DNA from 2 places in the Spongiibacter taiwanensis genome. Region 2 is predicted to be linked to the other one. Evidence: predicted binding sites of a transcription regulator. Region 2 holds the regulator's gene; the other holds the start of a gene.
The links. Region 2 encodes sigma-54, which starts transcription at its own class of promoters, with help from an activator protein. Its sites were predicted from a motif close to TGGCACANNNNTTGCNNT; they were not measured.
Positions count from the first base shown of each region.

Region 1: a site for sigma-54 is predicted at 10,432-10,449, ahead of flgB (flagellar basal body rod protein FlgB). Genes of this name have one in related genera too.

Region 1 covers NZ_CP098455.1:636,275-652,451, forward strand. The annotation lists gene NCG89_RS16860 (flagellin N-terminal helical domain-containing protein) at 1-89, opposite strand, end outside; gene flgL (flagellar hook-associated protein FlgL) at 603-1,796, opposite strand; gene flgK (flagellar hook-associated protein FlgK) at 1,821-3,710, opposite strand; gene NCG89_RS03095 (rod-binding protein) at 3,714-4,130, opposite strand; gene NCG89_RS03100 (flagellar basal body P-ring protein FlgI) at 4,131-5,270, opposite strand; gene flgH (flagellar basal body L-ring protein FlgH) at 5,287-5,970, opposite strand; gene flgG (flagellar basal-body rod protein FlgG) at 5,997-6,782, opposite strand; gene flgF (flagellar basal-body rod protein FlgF) at 6,796-7,536, opposite strand; gene flgE (flagellar hook protein FlgE) at 7,576-8,793, opposite strand; gene NCG89_RS03125 (flagellar hook assembly protein FlgD) at 8,830-9,489, opposite strand; gene flgC (flagellar basal body rod protein FlgC) at 9,500-9,901, opposite strand; gene flgB (flagellar basal body rod protein FlgB) at 9,905-10,327, opposite strand; gene flgA (flagellar basal body P-ring formation chaperone FlgA) at 10,703-11,416, shown strand; gene flgM (flagellar biosynthesis anti-sigma factor FlgM) at 11,511-11,810, shown strand; gene NCG89_RS03150 (flagellar export chaperone FlgN) at 11,812-12,219, shown strand; gene efpL (elongation factor P-like protein EfpL) at 12,271-12,843, opposite strand; gene NCG89_RS03160 (hypothetical protein) at 12,970-13,140, opposite strand; gene NCG89_RS03165 (hypothetical protein) at 13,162-15,054, opposite strand; gene NCG89_RS03170 (flagellar hook-length control protein FliK) at 15,417-16,177, opposite strand, start outside.
Region 2 covers NZ_CP098455.1:1,266,562-1,282,738, reverse strand. The annotation lists gene NCG89_RS05975 (rod shape-determining protein) at 1-190, shown strand, start outside; gene mreC (rod shape-determining protein MreC) at 271-1,068, shown strand; gene mreD (rod shape-determining protein MreD) at 1,071-1,556, shown strand; gene NCG89_RS05960 (Maf family protein) at 1,559-2,164, shown strand; gene rng (ribonuclease G) at 2,157-3,626, shown strand; gene NCG89_RS05950 (YhdP family protein) at 3,648-7,523, shown strand; gene NCG89_RS05945 (carbon-nitrogen hydrolase family protein) at 7,520-8,338, shown strand; gene yjgA (ribosome biogenesis factor YjgA) at 8,342-8,848, opposite strand; gene mgtE (magnesium transporter) at 8,861-10,219, opposite strand; gene NCG89_RS05930 (HPr family phosphocarrier protein) at 10,349-10,618, opposite strand; gene rapZ (RNase adapter RapZ) at 10,629-11,486, opposite strand; gene NCG89_RS05920 (PTS sugar transporter subunit IIA) at 11,504-11,953, opposite strand; gene hpf (ribosome hibernation-promoting factor, HPF/YfiA family) at 11,984-12,271, opposite strand; gene NCG89_RS05910 (RNA polymerase factor sigma-54) at 12,349-13,845, opposite strand; gene lptB (LPS export ABC transporter ATP-binding protein) at 14,017-14,742, opposite strand; gene lptA (lipopolysaccharide transport periplasmic protein LptA) at 14,742-15,311, opposite strand; gene lptC (LPS export ABC transporter periplasmic protein LptC) at 15,298-15,873, opposite strand; gene NCG89_RS05890 (KdsC family phosphatase) at 15,873-16,177, opposite strand, start outside.

The DNA of each region.
Region 1 (16,177 bases), 630 kb from region 2:
TGCAGGGAGGTGTTCAGGGTGTCTTGTGAGCGCGACAGGTTACGCTGTGCGTTCAGGGAGGCGACGTTGGTGTTGATACTAAGTGCCATGGTGTTTCTCCTAATCTCATCGAGATAAAGACTGTCGTCTTTGTTAAGCAGCGGCCTGTCGGCTTCGTTGCGCTTTCAAACTCTGTATCGGTGAGAAGGAAAAAACCTTTAAGAATTTTAGGGTTAGTAGATGTACCTAGTGGGCCTAACGTATTAAAAAAGCGGCACGTTTCGGACGAGTAGAGCACTGCAGTTGACGGGTGTAAACAGGGGACTTTGATTGTCTGAAGTCTGAGGCCAGGTAACACGCAAAACCCCATTCTGAGAATTTGGCGCGATAGCAAGTTGATTACGCCGTACATCGCCCCGCCCCCAGATCAATCCCGGGGTAAGCTTCGAACCGGGGCCCAGACGGCTACGAACGCAAGCCACTGGATTCCGGATCGCAAAAAAACGCGTCCGGAATGACAAAATATCTCTTAGGCCGACAAGAAGCGCATAACATAACGCGCCGCATCTCCCGTCTCCCGTCATGCGTCCCACAACCGCCGTCAGACCGGCAGCGCAGCCGCCTTAAAGATAATTAAACAACGACAGGCCCTGCACCTTGGCAAAGGCCTGCTGGGCGGCCTGTAGGCCGAGCAGCTGCTGGTTCATCCGGCTGATGCCCTCGGCGTAGTCCAGTTCCGTAATATCGGCAAGGGATTCCTGAAGGCGAATTTCGGCGCCCGCGTTAATATCCATTTGCGATTCCAGTGACTGCATCCGCGCGCCGACACCGGCTTGTTTGTCCACCAGATGGGATATGGCCTGATCCAGATTCGATATCACCGCGTTAATCTGATTGGTTAAAGTGGCCCGATCCGCAGCACTGGAACGGGAGGTATCCAGTGCCGTCGCAAACTCCGCAACGGTAGCGAACACATCCTTAACGCGAGCGGGTGCCAACTCGATACTGTCTCCGGCGGCCGGTCTACCGGTCAGATTTACCGTCATCCCGGCAACGGTGATGCTATCGCCGCGTTGGTAGTTACCGGCAGCCACAACTCCTCCACCGCTATCCACCACCTGATATTGGTCCGGGGCAGTAAATTCGATCCGCAGCCCGGCGCCAGTGAATTGGGAAGGGTCGGACACCGAGCCTCCCTCCGCAATCAAATCGCCCTGGTTAGCGGCGCTAGGCAAAACCTGAAAGCGACCATTGCCGCTGGGAATATTCATGAAAATCGCCGACCCGGGGTCGCCATCAGCAATAGCCGCCGCAGGGCCAATCTCCAGCTGTCGCACGCCATCATCGCCATTATAGGTCACAGACCCGTTGGCATAGCTGAAGGGCTGACTCCCCTCTTTGAAGCCAGCGAAGATAAAGTTGCCGCTGCTGTCGCGCGTATTGGCATAGCCCACCAGGCTGTTTAATTGTTGCCAGACCTCGTTCGCAATGGCCTTGCGGCTTTCGTTGTCCTGAGTGGCGTTGGCCCCTTGCACGGCAAGATCCCGAATGCGCTGCAGCACTTCAACGCTGTTGCCTAACACCCCCTCTTCCAAACGCAGGCGGTTGTCCAGCACATTGGCATTGCGCTGATACTGGCCGGTGCGCTCCAGGGCCCGGGTCAATTCCTGAGCCCGGACACTGCCGACCGGGTCGTCGGCGGGAGACAATAATTTCTTCCCGGTTGCCACTTGCTCCTGGGTTTTGGCCAGCCGAGCCTGCTGCTCCAGCATGGCACCCAGGCCCTTGGCGTAAATCTGTCCGGTGGAGATTCTCATGGTGTCACTACCTCAATACGCCGCTTAGCGGAACGCCGCCATCAGCGCCTGAAACATGTCGTTGGCGGCACTGGTGGCCTTGGCCGCTGCCTGATAGGCCTGCTGGAACTTGAGCAAATTGGCCGCCTCTTCGTCCAGATTCACCCCGGATATCTCCTGCTGGCGGGCCTGGGTCTGGGTCAGCAAATTCTGCTGGGACTGCCGGTTGACCTCGGCGCTGCGGGTCGCCACGGCAACATCGCCAACCAACCCGCTCAGGGTGGTTTGCAAGCTGGCGGTGCCGCCGTTCAAAACACCTTTGGTCTCAGTGGCCACCAGCTTCAAGGCATTGCGGTTGTCGCCCACCCCGCCAACGTTGGCGCCGATAAAAAAGCGATCACCTGCCGCTGGATTACCGTTAATGCTGAGCCGATTGCCGTTAATGTCGATATTCGCACTCGGAACGTAGCTAAAGCTGCCACTGCCGTTGATGCTATAGGTGGTCGGGCTCGTGAACTCAATGGTCACATCACTGAGCAAGGCCGGGTCGCTGGGATCAATAATCTCTGTCTGACTGATACTGGCGCCGCCGGCATTGTCAGGTTCGGCACGGGTGCGGGTTGGCGCCGCTGCGGCTATTCGCGCAGGGTCATTAATCAACACCGAGAGGTGACGGGGCGCATCCGCGGTGGGGCGCAGCAAAAAGCGATCCCCTGTCGCCGGCGTATTGCTGACCACAAAGCTGACACCCTGATAGACAAAGGGGTCAGCCGCTGTGCCCGCACCTGTCACACCCGTCACGGGCACCTGACTGCCTGCGGTATAAAAATTCCAGTTGCTGCCATCAAAGCGCATCAGCACATTGTCGCCAGTGATCTGGCCCATATCGGTGATTTGCGCGGTTACCGTCGCATTGCCGGTGTTGGCGGTGGAGCGAAAAGCCTGGGGTTCAGAGATGCCAAACAAGGCCTGACCCATATCGCCGTTCAGGTCCATACCTGCCTGGTTTTGTTCGTTTAAGGTGGTGGCCAGGGTAACCGTAATCCGGCCCAGCTCGCTTTTCGCCTCGCTGAGAATGCCGTCCCGGAAGGACAGCACGCCGCCCAGCACACCGCCGCTGACAATGTCAGAAATCACCGCATTGCCGCCACTTTTCTGCAGGGCCAGCTCCACCCGATCAGGCTCAAACTCGCTGCGCACCGCCGCCAACTGGGTGCTCTTTTGTCCCAACACTAGGGATTCGCCGTTGGCGATAAACACGTTCAGCGCGCCGTCGTCCTGTACCACGGTCTTGATACCAATCAGCTCATTGAGCTGGATGACGGCTTGGTCCCGCTTATCCAGCAGGTCATTGGCCGCTGTGCCAAACTGCCCTTCGCTCTCTGAGATCAACCGGTTCATTTCGGCAACCTGTGCGGCCAGGTCATTGATAGATGCCACCGAGCTGCTAATGCGCAGATTGACCTCTTTATCCATGGACGACATTTGCGAATCCAGCTCCGCAATCCGCGACGCCAGGGAATTGGCTTCGGCAATCATTAACTGGCGCGACGAAATCGAACTCGGGTCGTCCGCCATGTCCTGAATGCTGTTGTAGAACCGCGACATGGACGACGCCAGGCCGATGTCCGGATCGGCCACCACATTGTCCAGTTGGACGGCCAGCTTGTAGTAGCTGTCCAGATGGTTAAAGCCCGCCGTCGCATCGCGCAACTGGCTGGTGGCAAATTCATCGTAAACCCGCCGCACCGAGGAGAGGCTCACCCCGGAGCCAATGCTCAGGTTGCCCACCTGCTGAGGTGTGCGACTGGAAAAGTCGACCCGCTGGCGGCTGTAGCCTTCGGTATCGGCATTAGCGATATTGTGACTGCTAGTAGCCATCGCCCGCTGGTAGGACACCAGCGCCGACAGAGAATTGCCCAACATATCACCCATGATTTACCTCTCTAAAGACGACATATCGGCACCGCTGGCCATTTCCTGAATACGGGCCTGGCGCAATTGCAGGCGCAGAGAGTCCGCCGTGGCGGTCAACTCGCCACTGCTCGACTCGGATACTCCCTGTTGCCGGGCAAGTTGCTTGGCGATGACTTCAGCCAGGCCAATACCCTGATGCTCAGACATCGACACCGACAACTGACTGTCGAGCATGTCCTGATACATTTTCTGGCCGGAGTCGGAGAACAACCCGCCCTCGGGCACGGTGTCGCGCATGCTTTTCAGCATCATCTGCACAAACAGGGCCTCAAACTGCCGCGCGACCGGCATCGCCGCTTCTTCCGGGCTTTGTGCAGCCTCTTTCTTGAGCGCCGCCAGACCGGAAAAGTCGTGATAGTTTTGGGCCTTGATATCCATTTAGATCACCACCAGCTCGGCGCGCAGCGCGCCCGCTTGATCCAGCGCCTCGAGGATCGCCACCAGGTCACCAGGGGCCGCGCCCACCGAGTTAATCGCCTTGACGATTTCCTCCAGGGTGACCCCGGCATCGAGCAGGAACATTCGCGAGCCTGATTCAGTCACTTCAATGGACGATTCCGGGGTGACCACCGTGGTGCCGCCTCGGCTGAAGGGTTGGGGCTGGCTGACATTCAGGTTTTCGCTGATCGATACCGTCAAGGAACCGTGGGTCACCGCGGCGGGCATCACCCGGACGTTGCCACCGATAACAATGGTGCCCGTGCGGGAGTTCACCACGACCTTGGCACCGGCTTCCGCCGGGGTGATTTCCAGACTTTCCAGCAACGAGATAAAGGTCACGCTGCGATCCGGGTTGCTGGGGCCAAGCACTTTCACGGAGGCAGAATCCAGCGCGCTGGCAGTGCCCGCACCGAACTTGCTGTTAATTTCCTGGGCCAGACGGTGAGCGGTGGTGAAATCGGGCTTCTTCAAATTCAACATGATTTCACCGTTAGCGGCCATAGTGCTGGGCGCGGCCCGCTCGACGGTCGCGCCATTGGGAATACGACCGGCGCTGGGGATGTTTACGGTTACCCGGGAGCCGTCATTGCCGGAAGCGCCCAAACCGCCCACCAGCAAGCTGCCCTGGGCAATGGCGTAGACCTGGCCATCTGCTCCCATCAGGGGCGCCATCAACAGGCTGCCGCCGCGCAGGCTGGCAGCATTACCAATGGATGACACCGTAATATCAATGGTCTGGCCGGGCTTGGCGAAGGGCGGCAAATTGGCATGCACGGTGACCGCAGCCACGTTTTTCAGCTGGGGGTTCACATTATCCGGCACCCGAATGCCAAAGCCGCTGAGCATGTTTTTAATGCTTTGCACGGTAAAAGGCGCCTGACTGGTTTGGTCCCCGGTGCCACTCAAGCCCACCACCAGACCGTAGCCCACCAGTTGGTTTTCCCGCACCCCGGCGACGCTAACCAGATCCTTCACCCGATCGGCCCGGGCAACCTGGCTCAAGCCAAGCATCAGGCTGGCCGACAACAGCGCCGACAGTAGGCCCTTACCAAGATTCACCGACAGTTTCTTCATCATGTTTCTCCTACCACCCTCAGAAGGGCGACAGCACGGACTGGAACAGGCGGCCAAGCCAGCCCATGGAATTGGCATCGGCCAAGGTACCTTTGCCGCTGTAGGCAATGCGGGCATCGGCCACTTTGTAAGACGGCACCGTGTTGTCCGCCGCAATGTCCTCTGGGCGAACAATGCCCATCAGGCGGATAAATTCTTCGCCCTGGTTAATCGTCACCCACTTTTCGCCGCGCACCCGCAGGCTGCCGTTAGTTAGCACCTCAGACACGGTAACGGTAATGCTGCCGGTCAGGCTGTTGCTCTGGGAGCTGCTGCCCTGCCCCGAAAACTCCTGCTCGTTGCCGACCGAGGTATCAATGGGAATGCCGCCGCGGGTCACCGCCCGGCCGAGTACAGTCGCCCCCGGAATCTCCAGATCACTGCTTTTGCTGGTGGCAGTGGTAGACGACTTACTGGCATCGGTCTTTTCCTGCAGGGTGACGGTAATAATGTCCCCCACCTGGCGGGCCCGACGGTCGAGGAAGAGCTTCATGCCATAGTTCGGCCGATAAATTGATCCGGCGGTCGCCGGCGGCATCGGCTCAACCGGTACCGCCGCTGACTCCCAATTGGCGTTGTTGCGGGCCGCCGGGTTCTGGGCGCAGGCGCCCAAGGCAGCGAGTACGGCGATCAGCAGCAGGCGGGTAAAGTGAGTTCTACGCATGGTGTCGTCCCGGGGCCGAAGCCGAATTACATATTGTTGTTAACATATTGCATCATCTGATCACTGGTGGAGATGGCCTTGGAATTCATCTCATAGGCACGCTGGGTTTCGATCATATTCACCAGCTCTTCCACCACGTTCACGTTAGAGCCTTCCAGGGCGCCTTGGGCAACCGTGCCCATGCCGGTCAAGCCGGGGGTGCCGGTTTGGGGCGCACCGCTAGAGGCGGATTCCAGATACAGGTTTTCGCCCCGGGCCTGCAGACCGGAGGCATTCACAAAATCGGCCAGCTGCAGGCTGCCGATTTGTAATGGTGTGGTTTCCCCAGCGATCAGGGCGCTCACCACCCCGTCGCTACCCACGGTAATGCTCTGGGTGCCCTGGGGCACGGTGATACCGGGCTCCACGATATTGCCGGTGTTGGTGACCAGTTGTCCCTGGTCATCCAGCTGAAAGGCACCGTCACGGGTGTACGCCATGGAGCCATCGGGCATGCGGATCTGAAAGAAGCCGCGGCCCTGAATAGCCAGGTCCAGCGAGTTGCCAGTCTGGTTCATGCTGCCCTGCTGATGGATTTTCTCGGTCGACACCACCCGCACCCCGGTTCCCACAGCCAGGCCACTGGGTGAACGGGTTTGCTGGGAGGTTTGGCCGCCCACCTGACGCTGATTCTGGTACAGCAGGTCTTCAAAGGACGCCCGGTCCCGCTTGAAGCCGGTGGTATTGGCGTTGGCCAGGTTGTTACTGGTGACCTGCATCCGGGTTTGCTGGGCATCCAGGCCGGTTTTTGCGACCCACAGAGATGAGTTCATACTGTCGTTCCTCTTATTCCAATCGCATCAGACGTGCGCTGGTTTCGTCGATGGTTTTGGCGGTATCCATCACCTTCACCTGCATTTCAAACTGGCGCGCCAGCGCGATCATATTCACCATGGCGTCCACCGCATTCACATTGGATGACTCCAAACTGCCGGCGGTAATTCGCACCGCCGCCGAGGTTTCTGCCTGACCGCCATCCTTCAGGCGGATCAAGCCATCTTCCCCTTTCACCAATTGCGCGGGGTCCGCATCCACCAGGCGAATGCGGTCCACTGTCACTTGGGATTCCGGCCCCTGGCCCAGGGGGACAATCGACACGGTGCCATCGTCACCAATAAACAGGCTTTGATGATCGGGAATGGCCACCGGGCCGCCGTCACCCATCACCGGTTGGCCGGCGCCGTTAATCAACATGCCATCACTGGTCAGACTGAAATCGCCCCGACGACTGTAGGCTTCGCTGCCATCGGCAGCCTGCACCGCAAACCAGCCGCTGCCGCGAATAGCCACGTCCAGGTCGCGGCCGGTGCTCATCACCGCGCCCGGGGTAAAGTCGGTTTCCGTGCCCGCCATCACCGCATTGGCGCGGGTGGCGTGGCCCGGTCCGTCAATGTTCTGGGTCATCAGGCTTTGAAAGTCAGCCCGAAATCCCGCAGTGCTGACGTTGGCCAGATTGTTGGCATTGTTGGTCTGTGCCATTTGGGTGTGCTTCGCACCGGTCATGCCGAGAAAAACCAATCTGTCCATCGTCTGCTCCTTACTCGCTTATCTGCTTCAGCTCAGTCATTAGCGAATATTGATAATCGCCTGAGTTACCTGGTCAGATGTGGAGATCATCTGGGTGTTGGCCTGGAAATTCCGCTGGGCGGTGATCATTTCCACCAGCTCGGCGGTCAAGTCCACGTTGGAACCCTCCAGGGCACCGGCTTGCAACAGCCCAAAATTGGAAGTACCAGCCTCACCCAAGCGCGGACCACCCGAGGTATAGGTTTCCGCCCAAGAAGTATCGCCCTGCTGCTGCAGGCCATTGGGGTTGGAGAAGATCGCCATCGCCACTTTTCCCAGTTGCGAAGACTGGCCATTGGTGAAGCGGGCAGAGACCACCCCGGTGCTGCTGACTTCGATGCCGGTCATCCGGCCCGTGGTGAAACCATCCTGCTGCAGGTTGTTCACGCTGAACTCCTGGCCATACTGGGTGGTGTCGATGTAGTTAAAGCTCAGGTTCAGATCGGCGGCACCGGTGCCGGGATCGTAGGCTGGATAGGTAACCAGACCTGAGGCCGGGCTGGTCAAAATACCGGCATTATCAAAGGTCAGGGTATTGGCGCCACCCACCGGGTTGTCGTCCACATACAAGCGCTGACTCCAGTTGTTAGCAGTGGGCTCCTTAATAAAGTACATGGTCGCCGTATGGCTGGTGCCCAGGGAGTCGTACACCGTCATCGAGGTAGCGTGGTTGTAGCTCGAGGGCAAGGTCGGGTCGAATGGGCTCGCCGCCGGGACGGGCGCATTGGCAGGCAGATTCAAACCAATGTCGGTGCGGCTGGTCTGTTGCGGTGGGTTCTCGGTGATCTGCAGTTTCAGATCGGCCAGGGAGCCGGTGGCAAAGGTGCCATTGGCGGCCGCCGGAAACACCTGCAGTTTTTCCAGGTTGCTGTTCACCACGTAGCCGTCACGATCAACGCTGAAGGCCCCGGCGCGGGTATAGGTAATCCCGTTGGCGCCTTTCATGGTGAAGAAGCCCTCACCGCTGATGGCCAGGTCCAGGTTGTTATCGGTGAAGTCGATATTGCCCTGGGAGAACTGCTGGGTAATGGTGTTCAGACGCACACCGGCACCGGGGGTGGTGGCCGTGACGTCGTTGTTCGAGGTGGCGAATACGTCCGCAAAGGACGACCGGGAACTCTTGAAGCCCGTGGTATTCACGTTGGCGATGTTATGCGCCGTGATATCCAGGTGGGCAGAGGCGGCGTTCAATCCACTCAGTGCGATACGAAAGCTCATAATGTCACTCCTACTGGCATAGCGATCCCACCGGGATCAACGAATTTCGATAACCTGGGAAAGCGCCACAGTGCCCAATCCCTTCAATTGCAATTGTGCGCTGCCGCCATTACTGGGCACGCTCACGCTGTTTACGGCCGCCCGCACCTGGGTTCCCAGGGCTTCCTGGGTATTGCCGTTACGATAGCTGGCTTGAATCTGATAGTTGCCGGGTGGCAGGCGGTTGCCATTCAGGCCCACCCCATTCCACTCAAAGGGCACATCGCCGGCGTTTTGTGGCCCCAGGGACACCTTGCCCACCACCTCGCCGCCAGGTGTCAGAATTTCAACATTCACGGCGGTGCTGCTGACCGGCAGGGTCAACTGCCCGCCCACACCACCCGAGGACGGCAGGGCAATTTTGTTGGAGTCGACCAGCACTTCTTTGCCAATCAATGAGGAGGCTTCAAGGAGCTGGGCCGAGTACAGCGAATCCGCCAGCGTGGCAAGGTTGGCATTCATCTCGCTGATGCCGCTGACCGAGGTCAGCTGGGCCATTTGGCTAATAAATTCGGTGTTGTCGGTGGGTTTGAAGGGGTCCTGGTTTTTCAACTGTTGGAGCATCAACTTCATAAAGTCGTCCTGATCCAACGAGCTGGCATCTTTCTTGGCGGCAGCAGAGGCTTGCTGCAATTCAGTCACGGAGCGAAGTTCCATCCCCTATTCCTCAGTTCTGGCCCAGTTGCAACGTGCGCAGCAACAGGGCTTTGGTGGTGGAAAAAACCTCGGCGTTATTCTGATAGGCCCGAGAGGCAGAAATCATATTTGCCATCTCCTCCACCGTATTCACGTTGGACTCATAGACGTAACCGTCAGCATCCGCCATCGGGTTGCCGGGCTCGTAACGCTTCTGAATGGGCGCTTCACTCTCTACTACACCGGTGACCGCCACACTGGTGGTTGCCCGCTGCTGATCCATCACCGCGGAAAACACCGGCTGTTTGGCCCGGTAGGCGTCTTCTTCGCTACCACTGATGGAATCGGCATTGGCCAGGTTGCTGGCCACGGTATTGAGGCGCAGCATTTGCGCGTTCATCGCAGCTGCGGCCAGATCCAAAGAATTAGCCATGGCTTAGCGGCCTCCCTGAATAATGGATTTCAAACTGCTGAAGCGGCTGCCCAAGAACTGCAGCGTGCTCTGGTAACGCAGGGCATTGTCGGCAAACTCGGCCTGCTCAACGTGGCTTTCTACTGTGTTGCCGTCCAGGGAGGGCTGCTGGGGATTACGGTATTTCAAATCAACCGCTTCTACCCCGTTGGCGCTTGCGTTGACCGGCCCCAGGTCCATATGCCCGGCTCGGGTTTTTGCCACCGCCAAATTCATGCCCAACTGCCCTTCGGCCTGACCCAGTGCAGCGCGAAAATCGATGTCGCGGGCTTTGTACCCAGGGGTTTCCGCGTTGGCGATATTTCCTGCCAACACTTCATTACGGCGCTCGCGCAGGTACAACGCCTGCTCGTGAACTCCCAATGCCTTGTTAAAATTAATTGCCATCGTGTTACCCGTTTTCCGAAAAATGCCACTAAAGTTTTTCGTTTTTCATCCGATAAACTCTATGAAGCGGCGTTTAAAGTCGGACTTGCGTGTTTGACAGGGACGAGGCAAACGCTGTGCCAATATTTTTTGTTGTTATTTTTCAGACAGATACAAAAGCAAAGACGGCAAATAGCCAAAAATTCGGCAGATTTTTTCCTCTCCAGCGGCAAAGTTTCGACGCCGCATAACTACCTAGTTACCTGCGTACTTCCCTCCACTGTCGCCATAGCCCAGCAGCATCCCTGACGCTGGCACAGCAATTGCAAAACCCTCTACAGAACCACATAACTGACAAAAAATTGGCGATTTGCTGGAGAAACTGGGTAACTGACGATGGCAACAGGACATTTCATCAAGGCCTTACTGTTAAGCGGCGCATGTATCGCGACACTTGCCCAGGCCAGTTATGCCCAAGCCGGTTACGAAAGCCCTGAGCGCATCGCCGCGACGGCCAAGGCCTATATTGCGGCCCGCAATCCCTGGAAAGACATGAACACCGAGGTGACGGCCGATCGGCTCGATCCGCGCAGCAAGCTAGCCAAGTGCGACGCTGCGCTGGAGGCCTTTCTGCCGCCGGGTGGCCGGATCAAACGGCGGACGACCGTCGGTGTACGCTGCACCAGTGGCCAAGCCTGGAAGATTTACGTGCCAGTGAGCATCGCCGCCTATACCAAGGTGATGGTCGCCCGGTATCCCATCGCCCCCGGCAGCCTGATTCGCGCCGAGGACGTGAGCTGGAGCAAACGGGATATCGCTACGCTGGGCTATGGCTATCTGCGCAGCCTCGAAGGCCGCGGCGGCTATCGCGCCCGCTACAGCATTGCCCAGGGCGCCGTGCTCACCCCCAATATGGTGGAGGCCGACAGCGCCATTCAGAAGGGTCAAAAAGTTTACTTAAACAGCAACACTGGCGGCATCAAGGTAACCATGGCCGGAATCGCCATGGAAAACGCGCCGCTGGGCGGCCGGATCAAGGTTAAAAACCTAAGCTCTGGCAAGCAGTTGGAAGGGGTTGTGGAGTCAGACCACCAGGTTCTGATTCCGTGAACAGGGCCGCAATTTATGGGCAATAGTCACACTAAAGTTTTCCGCCTGACGGCCGATAACCAAGATAAAGCGATTCGCTTAAAGGATATCAACCATGATCTACCGTATTGATGGTGGCTCCCCCAGCCAAACCGGCAAGCTGGACACCAGCCGGGCCAGCGGCAAAGCCGGCACCAGCAATGCCCCAAGCCAAATCGAGGCGCCGTCGACCGGCATGTCGAAGGCCGATGCCCCCCTGCTCGCCTCTGCCCGCGCGGCGGTGAACGCCAGCGACGGCATTGACCGGGCCAAGGTCGACGCGATCAAAACTGCCATTCGCAACGGCGAATACGTCGTGGACGCCAAGCGGCTGGCGGCAGCCTTTATCGACATGGAAATGGTATCGGTGCGCTGATATGGAATATCTCGATCTGCTGCAAGCCATCGAAACCCATAGCGCTGCACTGGAAGCTCTGTTGAGCCAGGAGTGCGAAAATCTGGAGCGGGCACCCGAGCACGGCCAATTGCTGGCACTGGCTGAGCAAAAAACCCGCCTCAGCACCACCCTGCAGACTCTAGAGGCCCAGCGCCAGGCCTATTTAAGCAGCCACCCCGAAGTCTCACCACAATTGCCCGACACTATCCGGCTCAGCCTGGCCAACTGCCAGCGACTGAATCAGCAGGCCGGCGCCCATGTGTCGTCGCAATTGCGCTATACCCGTCGCGCCCTGGATATTCTCGGGCTTGGCGATGACGGCGGCGTGTATACCGCCAATGGCGTCAGCCAGCAAAACTCCCGCAGCCACGCACTGGCCAAAGCCTAATCACCTACCCGCAACCAGCCTCCCCCGTCATTGATATCGGGGGATGCCCGCTTACTTTTCCGCCCGGGACATAAACCGGCGCTCTTCAACATTCACCTTAATGCGATCACCCGTAGCGATGTACTCCGGCACCTGCACGGTCAAGCCCGTCGACAATTTGGCGGGCTTGGTCCGGGAGGTCGCCGATGCGCCTTTAATTGAAGGGTCCGTCTCTACCACATCCAGCTCCACACTGGTCGGCATATCCAGCGCCACCGGCATATCGTTGACCACCACGACATGCACGCCGGGCGTATCCTCGTTGATAAACATCATCTCTTCAGCGATGGCGTCTTTATTGAGGTTGTAGAGGGAGAAATCTTCCTGATCGAGAAACACATGCTCATCGCCATCGGCATAGGAATACATCACCGCTCGACGGCTTAAATCGGCAAAATTCAAAATATCCGAGTCCTTAAAGGTCTCGTCGATCTTGTGGCCGGTCACCACATCGTACATACGCATCCGGTATAAACTACCCCCGGCCCGACCCTGGGGCGCCGAACGCTCGATATCCTTCACCATGTAAGTGCCGCCGTTGTAATCCAACGCCATATTCTTTTTGATCTCACTCGCCTTCGGCATGGGCTTGCTTCCTGTATAGGGGCCGGGCTAGCCCGGCAGATTTGCGTGGCGGAATTTTAGGAGTGATAGCGGGGATTTGTATAGCGATTAATCCACGACGGCAGAAACGGCTCAGTCGTCGCGATCTCACCGCCGGGGTGTGATATGAATTCGCTCTTCAAGGTCGCAGGCGGGGCAATGCCACACGGTGAATCCCTCGCGATTCATACTGGGCAGGGCGTAGCGGTGGCCGCAGCAGCGGCAGATGTGATCGAGTAGTCGCTTTGGGTCACTCGGGCTTTTGTCGTCAATGGTCATTATTCGCTCTCCGATTAGCCCTTATTTAACGCAATAGAATCGAAATATCTTTCCTTGGCCGGTTGCCAGACACTTCCCGTCAGCATCGACCGCTCTCAGCCGCTCTCGCACACCAAAGGATTTCGGCAACAAATACGCACCGCTCGGGCTGCGCAAATAAATCCAACCAGTATCGTTCTCACCATCGCTCAAACCTTTCGATTCTCTTGCGCTGTAATGGTAAACCCCAGCCTGGTGTGCAAAGTGTTCCTCTTCGAGCCACTCAGGATACTGCAGACGCTCGGCGCGCTGGGCAAACAAATTGCGCTGTTTCTGATTTGCTTCCTCAATAGCAGTTCGCGTGGCAAGGTCCACTGAATCGAGCTGGTAGCGATCACCTTGGTGGCGCAGGCAGAATTGGTGTTGCACCACTTTTTCGTCCGCAGAGGTGTAACTTAGCTCTGCCTGAAGCCAGCAATACCCACCGGGTCCGGTGGTATTCACAGTGAGCTGAGGCCAGTACAAGGTGGCACCCAACGGCCTGCTGACCAAGCTTACCAATTCGCCGCCTCGCCACTGATCAACTTCCAGCCTGTGATCATCCCGCTGGTTTGTTGTCGATAGATAGACCGCCAGAACTGAACCGTCGGGGCCCGGCGCAAGCTCAATGAGGCTGCTGCCTTCACGTGATTTACTGCGCATGACCGTGGCATTTTGGGTGTGCAAAGCCAGCGCTGCCAACCTGCGCCCGCTTTTACCGTAATGCGCCAGCTGAGTGCCCTGAAGGTAAGTCAGAAAACTACCGTTATCACGCTCAATGACATTGGCGTAATTTGCTAGCGTGCGCTTGGCCAACTGGCCATCAAGCTGACGAAGATCACCATCGCGACGGTGAAAATAGAGATCATCGTACTTTTGCAGCACCACCCCTGAACTCATCGATTTAACGTAGCGAAGATCACCGCTGATTTGAATCTCGCCGACCTGCTCCAGCTCCGCCGTCTGCAGGCGTAAATCCGGTACCGATTTGGCGGTGGCGGCTTTGGGAGCGTTCGGAATACATCGCTGCATACGACGACCAATCTCAGCCGCTTCGGCGAGTGTGGTCAGGGCCTTTGCTGCCTGTTGCTGACAAGGGGTGGTCTTCAGGCCACGTTGCCGGGCAAACCGCCCCGGCATAGACATACTCTTGTTAAAGGCCGCTCTGAATCGGCCAGCCTGATCACCAATGGCCCTGTCCAACTCACTTATACGCTGCGGGTCTGTGCTCTGCTCCCTCTGCCGGGAAAGCGCATTCATGGCATTTTGCGCACGGAATCTTGCTAGCGACCACAGGTTAATTTTTGACTCGTCGGCGATCCACACTTCACTGACAACGTGAGCGGAGTGCTGCTGGCTTTCAAAAAGATCGCGCAAAATCGACTGAGCACGCTCCGCCGGGAGAAAAGATGACTTATCCCCCTCCCTCGAAAACAGCAGCTTTCCCCATGCTGGGCTGGCAGGAACGGTAAAACTGGGTGCTTCACTAGCAGCTTCCGACATCACACCCGGATCACAAGCCAGTAAATAACCACTTTTCAGCTTGAAAATGAGTTTGGGGCTGTAAAAATCCAGATCACGCTGAACACTCGCGGGGAGCAGGTCTACCGGAAATTTATGGACACTTGCCTCGCCGCTACTGTGATCGTATATCTCATCTAGCCACCATGTCGCCGGGCAGTAGACCAACGGCTCTCCCATTAACGTCGTCAGCGCCAGATGGACGCGCATGCCCACCATGACCGAAAACTGGCTGTCCTCATGCCGCACGATGCGCTTGCTGAATCCCGGACTCTGACTGCTATCGGTAAGGTCGGTGTATTTATCCCCGGCAAAGCTCAAACAGGCAGAAAAAATCAGGGTAAAACAGAAAACGACTTTGCTTGGGGAGCTCACTCACTGGCCCTTATGGGTTCCTTATCTTTGCAACAGTTTACAAAACTACCGCTGTAAAAGGGGATAATGATGCAAGCGGCCGACACAATCGCATTTTTGCATGGAGCACTAGTGGTCCGTGCGGCAAATACGGTTACGCTGAGCCACAGCACAAGGGGTTTTGGCAAGGCGCAGTCCGCAGGGAATGGCCCGGCCCTTTGCAAGGGCTGCAACGCAGTCCAAAATCCCTTGTGCTGCGGCCCTTCGGGAGCGCCTGTGCGGGCGCGCCCGCCTTGCTAAGGACTGGGCCATTAGAGGCGAAACCGCCTCGGTTCGCACCCACACAGACGCTCTGAGTGTGACCTTATTTGCCGCACGGACCACTAAGCGTAATCATCCACCCCACCGGCCCGACTCAGTACCACATTACGCAATACTTCGCCTTCGCCATTGCCCCCCATGTTGCCCTGCTGATCACCCCGCGCGCCCGGATTATTGCCACCTTGACCGGTCGCGGCGTTCTGGCCTTGTCCCTGACCCTGGGCGAGACTGGCGTTAGCATTCTGGTTCATCAGGCTGACTTTTACATCGTCCAGGCGCAGGCCCTGCTGTTCAAAGCCCTGCGTCAAACGCGGCAACATTCGCTCCACCAGCTCACTGGTCTCAGCGTGCTGAGTTTGAAACTGCACACGGCTGCTATCGCCATCGAGGCTGATCTGCACTTGAATACTGCCCAGTTCTTCGGGGTGTAGTTGCACGGTGGCCGTGTGAACCCCGTTGTTCATCATATAACCCACCCGGGCTGCCATTGCCTGACTCCAGGCGGGGTCAGTGACCGCGTTCTGGCTCACGGTGAACATGGCTGGCGCTTTGGTTTGGGCCGAGTTTTGCGCACCACGCAGATCCCGCATCAAGCTGGCCAGTTCAATATCACTGTCGGCCTTCTCGGTGATAGCACCGACTTTTTCATCGCTGGTGGTTTCGCCGCTTTGCTGGACAAGGGCCTGACGGAAGCCCTCGGCGGTGGTCATTGCCTCGGGTTTGGCTAACGCCGTATCACCAAAGGCCAGCGTACCCTGGCTGGGTGCCTTGTCCGGGGTGGCTCCCGTCAGTTGGTTCAGCGCCGCCTTGGCATCGGCCGTCT
Region 2 (16,177 bases):
TATCGCCGAGACTGGCATTGTGCTGACGGGTGGTGGTGCGCTGTTGCGGGGAATCGATCAACTGTTGGCCGATGAAAGTGCCTTGCCAGTCATTATCGCCGAAGATCCGCTATCCTGTGTGGCAAGGGGCGGTGGTAAGGCGCTGGAAATGATTGATCGCCATCATCTCGATATACTGTCTGCTGAGTAAACGGGTGCAACCCAACGCTAGCGGAGGCCGCAATTAAACCGGTTTTCTCTAATCGGTCCTCCTCCTCGGTAGGATCGCGATTGCTGATATTCGGTGGCTTGGCGCTAGCCTTGATCCTGCTGGGTCATCGGCTGGAGATTTCTCAGCAACTGCGCGGTCAATTGTCGGTAGTGACCGCGCCCTTCTATTGGCTGGTAGACGTGCCCAGCCGCCTCAGTGAGCAATTCAGTGGCATGTTGAGCAGCCGCAGTGAATTGCTCGCTGAAAATGAGCGACTCAAAGCTGAGGCGCTGATCCTCAATGCCAAACTGCAAAAATTCGTTGAGCTGCGGGCGGAGAACGTGCGTCTGCGCGAGCTGATGAATTCGGCCGAGCGTCTCAGTGATACCGTGGTGGTCACCGAGGTAATCGGGGTCGCTACCGATCCCAACCGGCAAAAACTGGTGGTCGACAAGGGCAGCCGCGACGGTGCCTATGTCGGGCAGCCGGTGATTGATGCCCACGGCCTGGTCGGTCAGATAACCGAAGTTGGCGCCATGAGCAGCCGGGTTTTGCTGCTGACCGATAGTGCCCACGCGCTGCCGGTGCGGGTCAGTCGCAATGGCTTGCGGGCCATTGCCGAAGGCACGGGCCTGATCAATCAATTAACCCTGACCCATGTTGCTGCCACCACTGATATCCAGGTGGGAGACTTGCTGGTCAGTTCCGGTCTGGGTGGCCGTTTTCCTGCGGGCTATCCGGTGGGCGAAGTCACTTCCGTGTCGGTGGACCCAGGCAAACCCTTTGCCGAAGTCACTGCCAAACCTCTGGCTGAGTTAGACCGCAGCCGTAACGTGTTGCTGGTGTTTAGCGATCGTCAGAGCACCGATGGGGAATAGTGATGGATCCCCATGGCCACGGCACCTGGTTTATCATCCTGTCTCTGTTGGCAGCCCTGCTGCTGAGTATTGTCCCCCTCGATGGCGGTTTTGCCTGGGCGCGACCTGACTACCTGCTGGTTGTGCTGGCCTATTGGGTGCTGGTCTTGCCGGAGCGGGTGGGTGTGATTGTGGCCTGGCTGTGCGGTTTTCTGCTCGATATATTGATGGGTGACGTGCTTGGTCAGCATGCCTTTGCACTGGCGGTGATTGCCTACATTCTGCAGGTGTCTTATCAGCGCTTACGCATGTTCACCCTGGTCAAGCAGGCTGGCTTGATTGCGGGGCTCAGCCTGTTCCATGTGTTGATTAATCAATGGTCCCAAGGCTTGAACGGCGGGACACAGTTTCATTGGTTGGTATTTCTGCCAGTGCTCTCCACCGCCCTGGCCTGGCTGCTTGCCAGACCCGTTCTGGCCTGGTTTCAGCGGCTGGCGGGAGTGAATTGATCGTGTCATCTTCTCCTCGTTTGGTGTTGGCTTCCCAGTCGCCGCGGCGCTTGGCCTTGCTGGCGCAAATTGGGATTGACGCCGAACCGCGCCCGAGTCATGTCGATGAGACGCCTCTGGCCAATGAGGATGCGGCAGCGTACGTGCTGCGGGTCGCGCGGGAAAAGGCGCTGGCCTGTAACTCGGCCGGGCCCGATGACATCGTGCTGGCGGCGGATACCGCGGTGGTGGTCGATGGGCAGATTTTGGGTAAACCTGTAGACCGGATCGATGCGGCCAATATGCTGCGGCGTCTGGCGGGTCGTAGCCATCAGGTCATGACCGGGGTGGCGCTGGGCAAACAGGCGCGCAGTGAGCGCTTTCTGGTCACCACCGAGGTGACCTTTGGGCCGATTGGCGAAGCCCAGATTCAGGCCTACCTCGCCACCGGTGAGGCCGATGACAAGGCAGGCGCGTACGGAATTCAAGGTTGGGCCGCCCAGTTTGTCAGCGGGATATCAGGTAGTTACTCTTCGGTGGTCGGTTTGCCGCTGTATGAGGTAGCTGCCAAGCTGCGGGAGTGGGGGCTGATGGACCACGGGGCGAGACAAGAGTCGGGCGATGAGTGAAGAGATATTAATTAACGTGACTCCCGTGGAGACCCGGGTTGCCACCGTTGAAAACGGCGTGCTGCAAGAGGTGTATATCGAACGCAGTCGCTCCAAAGGCATAGTTGGCAATATCTACCAGGGCAAGGTGGTTCGGGTGTTGCCGGGGATGCAGGCCGCCTTTGTTGATATCGGCTTGGAGCGCACGGCCTTTATTCACGCGTCGGACGTCGCCGCCCTGGATACCGCCAGTGGCGAGCATGCAGATATTCGCAGCAAAGTGCGTGAAGGTCAGTTGCTGACCGTGCAGGTGACCAAAGACCCGATGGGGACAAAAGGGGCTCGCTTGACAACACGGTTGTCGGTTTCTTCCCGGTTTCTGGTCTTTATGCCGGGGGCTGCGCATATTGGCGTGTCTCATCGCATCGACGATGAGCAAGAACGTCTGCGCTTGCGCGCGCTGGTGGAAAACCTGGCGGGTCAGGGTGATGAAGGTGCGCCACTGAAAGATGGCTATATTATCCGCACCGTCGCCGAGGGAATTGGTGAAGACGAGCTGGCCTCGGATGTGGCATTTTTAAAGCGACTGTGGGCGGCGGTTGAGCGGCGGATGAAACGGGATCCGGCGCCGAGCATTATCTACGAAGACCTGCCGTTATTTATGCGCACCATGCGAGACCTGGTGCGCCCCGGTTTAGAAAAAATCCGCATCGACTCCCGGGAAAGCTTTCAGCGCGTCAGCCAATTTGCCCAGGACTACCTGCCAGAGATCAGCGCGGGCCTGGAGTACTACCCCGGCGAGCGGCCGATTTTCGACCTATACAGCGTTGAGGATGAAATTCAAAAGGCCCTGGGGCGCAAAGTCGAATTGAAGTCTGGCGGCTACCTGATCATTGACCAGACCGAAGCGATGACTACCATCGATATCAACACTGGGGCCTTTGTCGGGCATCGCAACCTGGAAGAAACCATCTTCAAAACCAACCTGGAAGCCGCGGCGGCCCTGGCCCGGCAACTGCGACTGCGCAACCTTGGCGGCATCATCATTATCGATTTCATCGATATGAAAGATGTAGAGCACCGTCGTCAGGTGTTGCGGGCCTTGGAAAAGGCCATGGAGAAGGACTACGCCAAAACCAGCATTACCGGTGTGTCAGAGCTGGGGCTGGTGGAAATGACCCGCAAGCGAACCCGGGAATCCCTGGAGCATATCCTCTGCGAAACCTGTCGTTACTGCCATGGCCGGGGCTCGCTGAAATCGCCTGAAACGGTGTGTTATGAAGTGTTCAGGGAGATTTTACGGGAAGCCAGAGCCTACGAAAGCAAGCGGCTGCTGGTGATGGCATCTCAGGAGGTGGTTGACCGGCTGCTGGATGAAGAGTCGGCCAATGTCGCCGATCTCGAGGAGTTCATCGGTGCCAGTATCCAGTTCCAGGTAGAGGCAATGTACACCCAGGAGCAGTTCGATGTGGTGCTCCTTTAAGGCTGGGGTGTCTGAGTTGCGATGAGGTTGGCCTTCCGTTCGCTTTACCGGATGACCTGGGCGCTGGCACTGATTGTGCTGGTGTTGCTGGCTTTGTACGCCAGTTTGGGACGGCAATACATCGGTCTGGTAGGCGAGTACCGGGGGTGGATTCTTGAGGAAATCCGGGCCCGCACCGGAGTGGAGGTCACTCTAGACAGCCTTGGGGCTCGCTGGTCTGGTCTGGCGCCGGTCATTGAGGTGGGTGATCTGAGCATTGGCAGCCAGGATGCGATTCACATTGACGCCGCCAGTATAGAGGCCAATGTGCTCAGCTCTTTGCTGCTGGGTCGCCCGCAATTCAACAAGATACGGCTTCGCCAGCTCCGCCTGGACTTGGTGCAGCACGATGACGGTACCTGGACGGTGCCCGGTTTGTCTTCGGGAGGTGACACGGCGCCCCCCAATTGGTTGATCGATACCGCGCTGGGCATCCAATCGGCCCACTTCGACCAGCTGTCCCTGAACCTGCTTTACGCCAGTGGCGTGAACAAATCGGTTGTGCTGGAGGGCTTCTCCCTGGAGGGGGATGGCGAGTTTCGACGTGTGTTCGCCAGCCTCAACACCCAGTCCAAGGGCGCAATTTACCTGTTGGCGGAGGCCTACGGTGACCCCAGAGATACCCGGGGTTTCTATGGCAACGGCTACATCAAAATTGATCAGAGTCGGTTTTCGGCCCTGACCCCACTGTTTCAGGAAGAAGCCCTGCTGGTCGACAGTGAGGTCAGTGGACAGCTCTGGCTGAGTTGGCGGCGGGGCCAGCGCCTGACGCTGCAAGGGGAGCTGAACTCCCCAGCGCTGCCGGTGGGGGCGCTGTGGAACGCACCGGACTACCGGCTGGAGCAGGTCAATATGCGCTTTGTCGGCAACCACGCCGACAATAACTGGCAGATCAGTTTTGCTGATTTTGATGCCCTGTGGCGGGGAAACACCCTGGACCTGGCGGGGCTCACGCTGTTTCACCCGGAGCCGGATCGCTGGGGGCTGAGCCTGCCGCAATTTTCGGTTGGCGCCTGGGCGGCATTGCTGAGCGAGGCGGAGCCCTTTCCCGGTCAGGAGGTACTGCTGGAGCTTGCGCCCAAGGGCGCATTGAAACGCATTCGGCTGGATTGGCAGCGACCGGAAACGCCAGAACAGCCGGTGGATTTTCGAATGCGGGCCGAGATGCATGCCGTCAGCGTGCAGCCCTGGCGGGGGGCACCCGGCGCTGAGGGTGTCGATGGCTATGTGGAGCTGACCGCAGACAGCGGGATGGTTGCGGTATTGTCCGAGCGGGCAACCTTGAGTTTTCCCGAGCTCTACGACAAGCCCTTTGAGCTGGCCGACGTGAATGCCGAGTTGCGTTGGCACATTGCGGATAAGCGTCTCGGGCTGCAGTCGGGTGCAATTCACGCCAAGCATCTGGGGCAGCCGATGACGGCGTCGCTGGCGCTGGATATTCCCCTGGAGCACGACGAGGCGAAGGGGCCGGCAATGACCCTGGCGATCGGCGCTAAGGATGCGGATGTTCGCCGCCATGCCTGGTACACCCCTAAAATTCTGAACGCCTCCTTACTTGAATGGCTGGACACGGGATTGCAGAGTGGTCGCGCCAGTGAGGCGGCGTTTTTGTACCACGGGTCGTTGCGCAAGGCAGAGGAGGATCGTCGGTCGATTCAGCTGGCGATCAACCTTGCCGCCGGGCAATTGCAATTCCTGTCGGAATGGCCGCAGCTGGTGGTGGGTGAGGCCCGCTTGCTGCTGGATAATCATCATTTCACCGCGACCACATCAGCTGCCAGCCTGCTGGATGCAAACGTTGACACGGCTCGGGTAGAGATTGATCAAGATGCGAAGGGCCGGCCTCGTTTGACAGTCGCTGCTGAGGCCAAGCTTAACTTTGCTGAGGGTAAGCGCCTGCTGTTGGATACTCCCATTCAGCGCCATATCGGCAGCTTTCTGGACGACTGGACCGGGCAGGGCCGCGCCGATGTGGCCTTCAACCTGCAGCAAATCCTGAGCGCCGGGCAGGCCCCCCAATTCGATGCTCGCGTGGGGCTTGAGCTTCCCCGGCTGCACCTGACTGATCAGCGCCTATCAGTATCGGGCGTTCAGGGGCGCCTGCATTACTCCTCCGAAACCGGGCTTGCCAGTGAGGGGCTGCGGGGGAGGGTATTTGACAAGGAGGTTAACCTGCTGGTGACCCAGCGGGGCAGAGAGGTGCTGGTGGATGGCCGAGCCCGGCTCAGCGCTGCAGATCTGCAGCGCTGGCAACCGCTGCAAATTCTGAACATTCTCGATGGCGAAACGGATCTGCATATGCGGATTACCGCCGGGGGTGACCAGCCGCAGCTGGTATTCACTTCTGAGTTGCAGGGGCTTGCCCTGATGTTGCCGCAACCCCTGTTTAAGGATGTCGATGAAAAACGTAAAACCCGGGTGACCATCCCTCTGGATAATCCGCCCGGTGAGACCACTATTCTGGTGGGTGTGGCGGACACGGGCAAACTTGGCGTGCGCCTGCGCGATGGCCAGCTGCTGGGCGGCCATTTGCGGCTCGGGGCGAATGCCGAAGTGGCTCCCGGGGCAAACGGCTTGGTGATTGACGGCCAGCTTCCCTTCGCTGCGCTGAGTCAGTGGCAAATGGCGATGGAACGTTATTTATCCGATGACCCGGCTCAAGCGGCATCTCCGGCTGGGCTGGAAGAGGTGCCATCGGCGCTCACGGTGAGCGTGAGCGGTTTGGCGGTGGCGTCACTGGAAGCGATGGGGCAGGTCTTTCAGGACGTGACCATCGACGCCGACATTGGCTCAGCGGGCAAAAACGTTCGGCTTGCGGGCCCCGACTTGGCTGGGAAAATCCACCTGCCAGCGGCGGCGGGTAGCCCCATTGTGCTGAACTTGGATCGCCTTGCGCTGGCCTCTCTCGCCGATGAACAGGGCGGTGAGAGTGGTGGTGGCCTGGCCGATCTCGACCCGCGTGACTTTCCCGCGATCAACCTGGATATAGCGGACCTTTCCGTTGCTGGAAAGCCCTGGGGCAGCGTTGGCTTTGACCTGCGCAGCGATGGTCGCGGCGCCCACTTTGATCGTCTTCGTGGCCGGATTCGAGGTATCAAGCTCGACGCCGGAGATCAGCCATCCCGCTTGGACTGGCTAAGGGACGAGCGCGGTGATCGCTCCTATCTCGATGGCCAGTTTGACCTTGGCGACTTGGGCGACGTGCTCGAGCAATGGGGGTATAGCCGAGCAATCGAGAGCAAGCAGGGTTCGATCGATGCCCGCCTCAGCTGGCCGGGGGCTCCCGATCAATGGCAGCTGTTATCAAGCGAGGGTGAGCTCAATTTTGATATCGAGGACGGTCGGTTTTTCCGGGTGTCGGACACGGCCAGCGGTGCCTTGCGGCTACTCAGTGTCTTTAATATGGCGAATATTGTCAGACGATTGAAATTTGATTTTCGGGATGTGTTTTCCAGTGGGATCGCCTTTGACAGCATGCGCGGCGCGCTGGTGCTGGATGATCGCCAGCTGATTTTTAGTAAGCCGATGGAGGTGAAGGGGCCCTCCAGTGCATTTCAGATGAGCGGTGATATCGACCTGGAGCGGGAAGTGCCGGATTTGCGTTTGGTTGCCACCCTGCCCATTGGTAGCAATTTGCCCTGGATCGCGGCATTGGTCGGCGGCTTGCCCGCGGCGGCAGGTGCCTATGTGGTAAGCAAGGTATTTGAAGAACAGGTCGACAGCTTCTCCAGCGCGGTCTACGACATCGACGGCACGCTGAGCAATCCTGAGCTGACCTTTCAGCAGATTTTTGACGTAGAGTCTGCCACTGGCGGTGACGATGCCAGTTCCCGCCGCAAGCAGGGGGTAACCCGGTGAGCGTAGTAGTGGTGGCGGCGTTGCAAATGGTGTCTACCGGGGAGGTGGCTGCCAATCTTGCCGAGGCGCGGCAGTTGGCCGAACAGGCGGTGGCCCAGGGGGCGCAGATGCTGGTGTTGCCAGAAAGCTTTGCGCTGTTTGCCGGGGGGGATGTGATGGCCCTTGCGCAGGCCGAAGCCGAGGGTGGTCGGCTGCGCCGATTTCTTGCTGAGTTAGCCGTTGATTTGAATGTCCTGGTGGTGGGGGGAACGCTGCCTCTGCCAGCCGCCGATGGCCGCGTGAGACCTTGCTGCCATGTGTATTCCCGCGCTGGGGAACTGCTGGGGGTATACCAAAAGACCCATTTGTTTGATGCCGACGTGGCCGATTCTCAACAGTGTTATCGTGAGTCGGACCAGTATGCACCGGGAAATTCAGCTTTGGTGGTGGACACCGAGTTTGGTCGACTGGGTGTGGCGGTATGTTACGACCTGCGCTTTCCCGAGTATTTTCGGGTGCTACAGGATCAGGGGGCGGAGATCGTTGCGGTGCCTTCGGCCTTTACCCGGCGCACTGGCTGGGCCCATTGGTCGCCGCTGATGCGCGCCCGGGCCATTGAGAACCAGACGCTGATGATCGGCGCCAATCAGGGTGGCATGCACAGCGCCACGCGCCTCTGCTCTGGTGGATCGATGGTGGTGGATGCCTGGGGCACCGTGCTTGCGGAGGCGGGGCTCGGCGCCGGGGTGGTGGTCGCCGCGTTTGATGCGGCGGCCCAACAGCGCATTCGCCAGCAAATGCCGGTCGCCAGTCACCGCCGCAATTTGCCTCGCTAGGGCTTATTCATTCTGGTGCTCGTGCAGGCTGCGCAGGTATTTAAATAACTTGCGCTTTGCTGCTGGCGGCTTATTGTTTGCGGCTTCCTTTCCCGCTTGCAGAATAAGTTGGCGCAGCTGCTGGCGATCCGCTTCGGGGTACTGCTCCACCACTTCCTCTACCGCACTGATACCCACTTCGACCAGGCGGTCCCGCATTTCCTCCAAGGCGTGAAACTGGCGGGCCAGCTCTTGATGGCCTCGCTGGCGCTCCGCTAAGGCTTCGCGAATGGGCTCAGGGTCGGTCAGGCGCATCAGCTTGCCAATATACTGCATCTGGCGGCGCAGGCCCTCGCGGCTCTTGATGCGCTTGGCTGTGGCGATGGCCTCAATCAGATCGTCGTCGCTGATTGGAATTTTGGCGAACTCGGCGTCACTGAGTTCGATGAGTTGCTTGCCCAGGTCCTGGAGCTCCAGCATTTCCTTTTTGAGGGCGGTTTTACTGGGTTTTTCGTTGGCGTCGTCGTTCACATTACATCCGGTTTACGCGTAAAAAAGGCTGGCCAAGCCAAGGAATGAAAGGAAGCCCACCACATCGGTGACCGTGGTTAACACCACACCACCGGCCAGGGCGGGATCGATATTCAGCGATTTCATTGCCAGGGGCAACAGCGCCCCGGCGAGGGCAGCGGTAATCAGATTGATGACAATGGCGGCGGCAATGATGACGCCGATCATCGGGTCGTCGAACCACAGGGTGGCCGCCAGCGCGATGACCAGCGCCCACACCAGTCCGTTCATGGCGCCGACAAGTAATTCTCTGCTCACCAGCCAGCGACTGTTGTTGCGGCTGATATGGCCAAGTGCCATGCCGCGAATCACCACGGTGAGGGTCTGGGTGCCGGCCACGCCGCCCATGCTGGCGACGATGGGCATCAGCACGGCAAGGGCCACGACTTTTTCGATGGTGCCCTCGAACATATTGATCACCCCGGAGGCGATAAAGGCGGTGATCAGGTTGATACCCAGCCATACGGCCCGGCGGGGGGCGGTGGTCAGCACCGCAGCAAAGGTGTCTTCATCTTCGTCCAGGCCCGCCATACTCATCAGGGAGTGGTCGGACTCTTCCCGAATAACATCGACCACATCGTCGATGGTGATACGGCCGAGCAGGTTGTGTTCGGCATCGACAACTGGTGCGGAGACCCAGTCGTGGCGCTGGAACAGGGTGGCCACCTGGGCGGCGGGGAGGTCGGCCGGAATGGGCTCTACCTCGGTGTCCATTACCTCCCGCACGGTGACGTTGGGATCAGACACTAGCAGTTTGCGCAGGGACAGCAGGCCGATGTACTGGTCGTTGCGGTTCACCACAATCAGGCTGTCAGTCATCTCCGGCAAATTGTCATGGCGGCGCAGATAACGCAGGGCAACGTCCAGGGTGATGTTAGGCCGCACCGTGATGGTGTCGGTGTTCATCAGACCGCCGGCGCTGTCCTCGTCGTAGGACAATACGTGTTCGATCCGCAGCCGGTCCTGCTGGTCCATGGAGTCCAGCACTTCCCGGATGACCCGGTCTGGCAGTTGCTGGAGGATGTCGGCGATATCGTCGGCCTCCAGCCCCTCGGTCATGGCGGCCACTTCTTCGGCGTCCATTTGCCGCAGGAACTGACTCTGCACCTCATCGTTGAGGTACTGGAGAATGTCCCCCTCGTTTTCGATATCCACTAGCTGCCAGAGCACCGCCCGGACTTTCTGCGGGGTGGATTCAATGAGGTGGGCGGCATCCGCGGGAGGCAAGCCGTTGATCATGCGGCGAATCTGCAGGAAACCGCCACCGCTCAGGGCCTGATTAATGGCCTCGAGTTGGGATTCGGTGTAGTGCTGTTCTGCGCTTGCCGCCATAGGGCTCTCTGAAAATCTTGGGGGAGGGGCGTCGCCGGTGCGCCGCAGTGCAGAATTATCCTTGAAAGGGGTGTCGACAACAATCGAATCGCGGACCGATTGCCGGCTTAAAGTAGCAGTGCTGAGTGCTTATTCGCCTTCGTCAAAGCGGTTGTTGATTATTTCCACTAGCGCAGCCAGGGCTTTCTGCTCATCGTCGCCTTCGCAGCGAAGGGTCATTTCGGTGCCTTTGGTGGCGGCGAGCATCATGACGGCCATGATGCTTTTGCCGTCCACGGTGCGGCCGTTTACCTCGGCTTCAATCCGGGCGCTGAAAGCGCCCGCCGTGCCGACAAACTTTGCCGCCGCGCGGGCGTGCAGACCAAGCTTATTTATGATTGTTATCTTGGTTTCAACCATGCCAGTTCATCTATTGTTGCAGTTCGCGATGGCGAACTTGAAGGCCGGGGTGCTTGGGGAGAAGAGCACTGGCCAGTTTTTCCGCCATGTATACTGACCGATGCTGTCCGCCCGTGCAACCAATGGCAACGGTGAAGTAACTCCGGTTGCTGGCCTCGATTTTGGGCAGCCAATGGCCCAGGTAGGCGAGGATGTCGGCGTACATCTGCTGCACGTCGTCTTGCGCATCGAGGAAGTCAGCCACGGGCTGGTCGCGGCCCGTAAGACCGCGCAGTGCTTCGTCCCAGTGGGGATTGGGCAGCATGCGCAAGTCGTATACCTGGTCGGCATCAATGGGCAGGCCGCGCTTGAAACCAAAGGATTTTAGTTGAATCGCCAGGGTTGCTGCCTCGGCACCCAGAATACGGTCGCGGATCGCGCCGCGCAGGTCGTGGACCGTCATGTCGCTGCTGTCGATGGTCAGGGAGGCTTCCATCACGATGGGCTCCAGCAGCAAGGCCTCAAGCTTGATCGCGTCGGCCAGCGGCAGCGCCGAGCTGGTCAGCGGGTGACGGCGGCGCGTTTCGCTGAACCGTTTAATCAGTTTGTCTTCGGCGGCATCGAGAAACACGATGCGCAGATCGGCGTACTGGCGAACCTGGTCGCACAGTGATCTGAAGCGCTGTAGCTCGGTTTCGGAGTTGCGGGCGTCGATACACACCGCCACTTTCTGGTGGGCCTTGATGGGCTTTTGGGACAGTTCTCTGACCAGCTCGGGCAACAGCGCAATGGGAAGATTGTCGATGGCGTAAAAGCCTTCGTCTTCCAGCTGGTGCAGTGCGGTACTTTTGCCCGATCCGGAGCGGCCGCTAATGATGGTCAGTTGCATAGGCTGGCGCCCTTGGGTCAGTGAGCGATAGCTGCCTTAAAAAGGGCGGCAGCGTCTTCTGCCTGGCGCAGGCTGCGACGAAAACTCTCTTCGTTGAAGGCGGAGGCGAGGGCACCCAGCACTTTAACGTGCTCGTCGTGGGCCTCTGCCGGTACGATCAGGGCAAACACCAGGTCGACCGGTTGATCGTCAATGGATTCAAATTCGATGGCCTTTTCAAGGCGTACCAACAGGCCGGTAATACTTTCACAGCGGCTGCTGCGGCAATGGGGAATGGCCACCCCGTGGCCGATGCCGGTGCTGCCAAGGCGCTCCCGGGCAAGCAGGTCATTGAACAGCTCGTCGGGATCGTAGTTGTGATCGTCCTCGCTGATGAACTTGGCAACTTGTTCAAGGAGGCGTTTTTTGCTGTTAACGGACGTACCACAATGGGTACGTCCTTGGCTGAGGATGGAGTCTAGGTTCATGGTTATCGCAATCTGGTAGCAAAGCTGGCGCTAGCGAGCCAGGTGCTTTTCCTTGTGTTTGATGAGTTGCCGATCGAGCTTGTCGGTGAGACTGTCGATGGCGGCGTACATATCCTGTGACTCGCAGGTGGCGAACAGATCTGCGCCGGCAACATGGACAGTGGCTTCTGCCTTCTGGATTAACTTTTCGACCGTCAGGGTGACGTCGGTATTGGTAATGTTGTCGAAATGTCGCTGCAGCTTGGAAAGCTTGTTGTTAACGTAGTCGCGGAGAGCGGGGGTAACTTCTACGTGATGACCACTAACAGTTATCTGCATATTTTTGCTCCTTCATCGCTGTAAGCAATCAGCGCCTCCCGGCGCGCAAGTGACGGTCGCGACCTGAGTCGCGGCCACTATACCAGCCGCTTCCGCTCGTTTGAGGGCGGAATGACCAGTGATTCCCGATATTTCGCAATGGTTCGCCGGGCCACTTGAATGCCCTGGTCAGCCAGCAGTTCGGTAATTTTGCTGTCGCTGAGGGGCTTTCTGGGATTTTCGGCCGCAACCAATTTCTTGATGAGCGCCCGAATGGCGGTGGATGAGCATTCCCCGCCGGTGTCGGTGGACACATGGCTGGAGAAAAAGAACTTCAGTTCGAAAATGCCGCGGGGGGTGTGCATGTATTTTTGGGTGGTGACCCGGGAAATGGTGGATTCGTGCATGCCTACGGCCTCGGCGATATCGTGCAGAACGAGAGGCTTCATTGCCTCCTCACCATATTCTAGAAATCCCCGCTGGTATTCAACAATCTTGCTGGCCACTTTCATCAGTGTTTCGTTGCGACTTTGCAGGCTTTTGATGAACCAGCGAGCCTCCTGCAGATTGTCGCGAATGTAGTCGTTGTCGTTGCTGTTGCTACTTTGCCGTGCCAGCGCCGCGTAATGGGAGTTGATCTGGATTTTGGGGGCGATGTCCGGGTTCAGCTCCACCAGCCAGCGGCCTTCCTTTTTGCTGACGAACACATCCGGGACCACATATTCCGTTTCGCTGCCACCGATGGCGTCGCCAGGAGTGGGGTTCAGCGACTGGATCAGCTTGAGGATTTCCTTGAGCTGATCTTCCTTGATGCGACAGCGGCGCATGATCTGGTTGTAATCCCGGTTGCCCAATTGGGCCATGTACTGGCCGACCACTAGCAGCGCTTCCTCCCGCCAGGGCGTTTCCGGGGGCAACTGGCGCAGCTGGATCAGCAGGCATTCCTGGAGGTCGCGGCCGCCGACCCCAGGGGGATCAAAATTCTGGATAAGGCGTAATACCGCCTGTACTTCTTCGGCTTCAATATCTTCATTGTCGAAGCTCTCGACCAGATCCTCCACCGACACGGTGAGCCGGCCCTTCTCGTCGATGGCATCAACAATAGCATCGGCGATCAACTGATCGATATCAGAGAGACGGCTGAGGTTCAGCTGCCAGCGCAAGTGGTCCTGCAGGGAGTCGGAGCTACCCTGGCGAAAGTCATTGCTGAACTCGCTGTCGTCGGCTGGCCCGAGGGAGGCGCTGCCGCTGCTTTGGTAAACATCATCCCACTGGCTGTCGACGGGCAGATCTTCCGGGATTTCGCTGCGCTCGGCCCAGCTGTCGTCGCTGCTGGCGGAGGTTTCTTTAGTCTCTTCTGTCTGGCTGCGTTCAGCGGTGGTGGATTCTGGCGCCGCGGCGGGGGTGTTCTGCTGGGCGGGTTCGCCTTCTGGGGTGTCATCCTCGCCGATTTCCAGTAGTGGATTGGAATCCAGAGCCGACTGAATTTCTTGCTGAAGATCGAGGGTGGAAAGTTGAAGTAAACGAATCGCCTGTTGCAGCTGCGGGGTCATGGTCAGCTGCTGGCCAACCTTGAGCTGGAGCGATTGTTTCATAAGCAGTGGCTTCTACAACATTAAGAAGGTAACGCGAGCACATTGTGCTCTACCAGAGGGCGGGATGCCCAAGCATTCTACGACGGGCAGTGCCCTCGAATGTCCAACTTGAGTGTAGACGCCTCTCTCGATCCCTGCAATAGCTGTGCCGAATCAAAAATCTGGCAGAAATTAAAGTGTAAATTTGTCGCCTAGGTAAATTTCCCGGACGATCTCGCTATTTAGCACGGTGTTCGCATCGCCTTCGGCGACGATTCTGCCTTCACCGACAATGTAGGCTTTTTCGCAGATGTGCAGGGTTTCCCGGACGTTGTGATCGGTGATCAGCACGCCGATACCCCGGGCCTGCAGGTGACGGATGATTTGCTGGATATCGTTGACGGAAATGGGGTCAACTCCGGCAAAGGGTTCGTCGAGCAGGATGAAGCTGGGCTCGGTGGCCAGGGCCCGGGCGATCTCGACCCGGCGACGTTCACCGCCAGACAGGGTCATGCCCTTGGATTTGCGGATATGGGTGATGTGAAATTCCTGCAGCAGCGCTTCGAGTTTTTCCTTGCGCTGGCTGCGATTCAGGTCTTTGCGTGTTTCGAGAATTGCCATGATGTTGTCGGCGACGCTCAATTTGCGAAAAATCGACGCTTCCTGAGGCAGGTAGCCTACGCCACATTGGGCCCGGCCATGGACGGACATGGGAGTAAGGTCGCGATCGTCCAACGTTATACGACCACGGTCGGCGTTCACAATCCCGACAATCATGTAAAAGCAGGTGGTTTTGCCCGCGCCATTGGGACCCAGCAAGCCGACAATTTCGCCGCTGCGGATGCTCAGCGAGACGTCCCGAATAATCTGCCGCCCTTTATAGGCCTTGGCGAGGTTGTGCGCGTTCAGAACCGGCATTAGGGCGAAGTCTCTCCGTCGTTGTCGTCATTGACCGGGGTGTTTTGTTTGCCACCCTGGGAGTTGACCTCGCCATTGCTCTGGGGTTGCAGGGTCATTCTCACCCGGCCGTTTTCTGCGGCACTGCCTCCGTCGGCGACAACGGTTTGTTTTTTGCCGCTATACACCACTCGATCACCGCTGATTTTTGAGCCCTGATGGGTGATGCTGGCATTTTGCTGAAGCAGAATTTCCTCGTCGGCCAGGCGGTATTCAATGGTGCCGGCGCTGGCAACCACTACGCCTTCACCGGCTCTGGGTTGTTGTTCGAATTTGGCCGGGTTGCCCTGAGCGATCACTTTTTCGACTTTGCGATCACTCTCGACAATGGTGAGTTTGTCGGCCTGAATTTTCAGGGTGCCCTGGGACATCTTCACGTTGCCACTGTAGATGCCCTGATTGTTTTCATAGGTGGCGCGATCTGAGCTGAGATTGATGGCCTGATTGCGGTCATCGGGCAAGGCGTGCAGGGGCGCAACGTTGAGCGTCGACATGGCTATCGCGGCGGCCAACAGTTTAGCGGGGCGCATAATGCCCCCTGACGTTATCAAGGAGTTCTACCCGCTCTTCTCGCAGCGACGCGTACATGCCGGTGGCTTTTGTGGTGCCGTTGGGCAGGAGCAGTGTGAGGGCTTGGTCGGTGCTGACTTCACTTTCTTGCAGGTCGATTTTCAACACGTTGGTTCTTATTTCAGCTTGTCTGATCAATTCGCGCACGACCACATCCTGGTTGAGCTGCAGGTGCTGGCCGCTACTGTTCAGGCGACCCTCTGTGGCGGTGGCAGTCCACGGGCGCTGCTCGGCGATATTCCCTAAATAAGAGGGTTCTTGCAAGCGCACAGAGCCATCTGAAATGTAACGTTCGGCGCTGACGGCCCGCCAACGGTAGGCCACGGCGCCATCTTCCCGGTATTTGATGCCCTCAATGCCTTCAAGGTAGGAATCCACATCCGGGGTGGGGTCAAAACGCTCGACAATGCTCAGCTTGCCGCTCTCGCTGAACTGCGTGAGGTAAAGGTAGGTACCCCCCAGCGCGGCCAGTGCCGAGAGCACTGACAATGCAGCGAAATTGAACCCCCGGCGCTTGGCCATTATAGAAACTGCTCCCAGGCGGCATTGAGTTTCCCTTGGGCTTTTAGCAGCAACTCGCAGACTTCCCGTATGGCGCCTTGTCCGCCTCTGGCATCGGTCTGCCAATCGGCGTGGCGGGCGACAAAGCTGTGACCATTGGCAACGGTGATCCCCAGACCAGCAGCAACAATGGCAGACAGGTCGGGCAAGTCGTCGCCCACATAGGCAATTTCGCTTAGCTCCAGGCCAAGATCGCTGCGCAATTCGGTCAGGGCTACCAGCTTGTCCTCGCGGCCCTGGTAGATCAGGTCGATTTTCAGTTCAG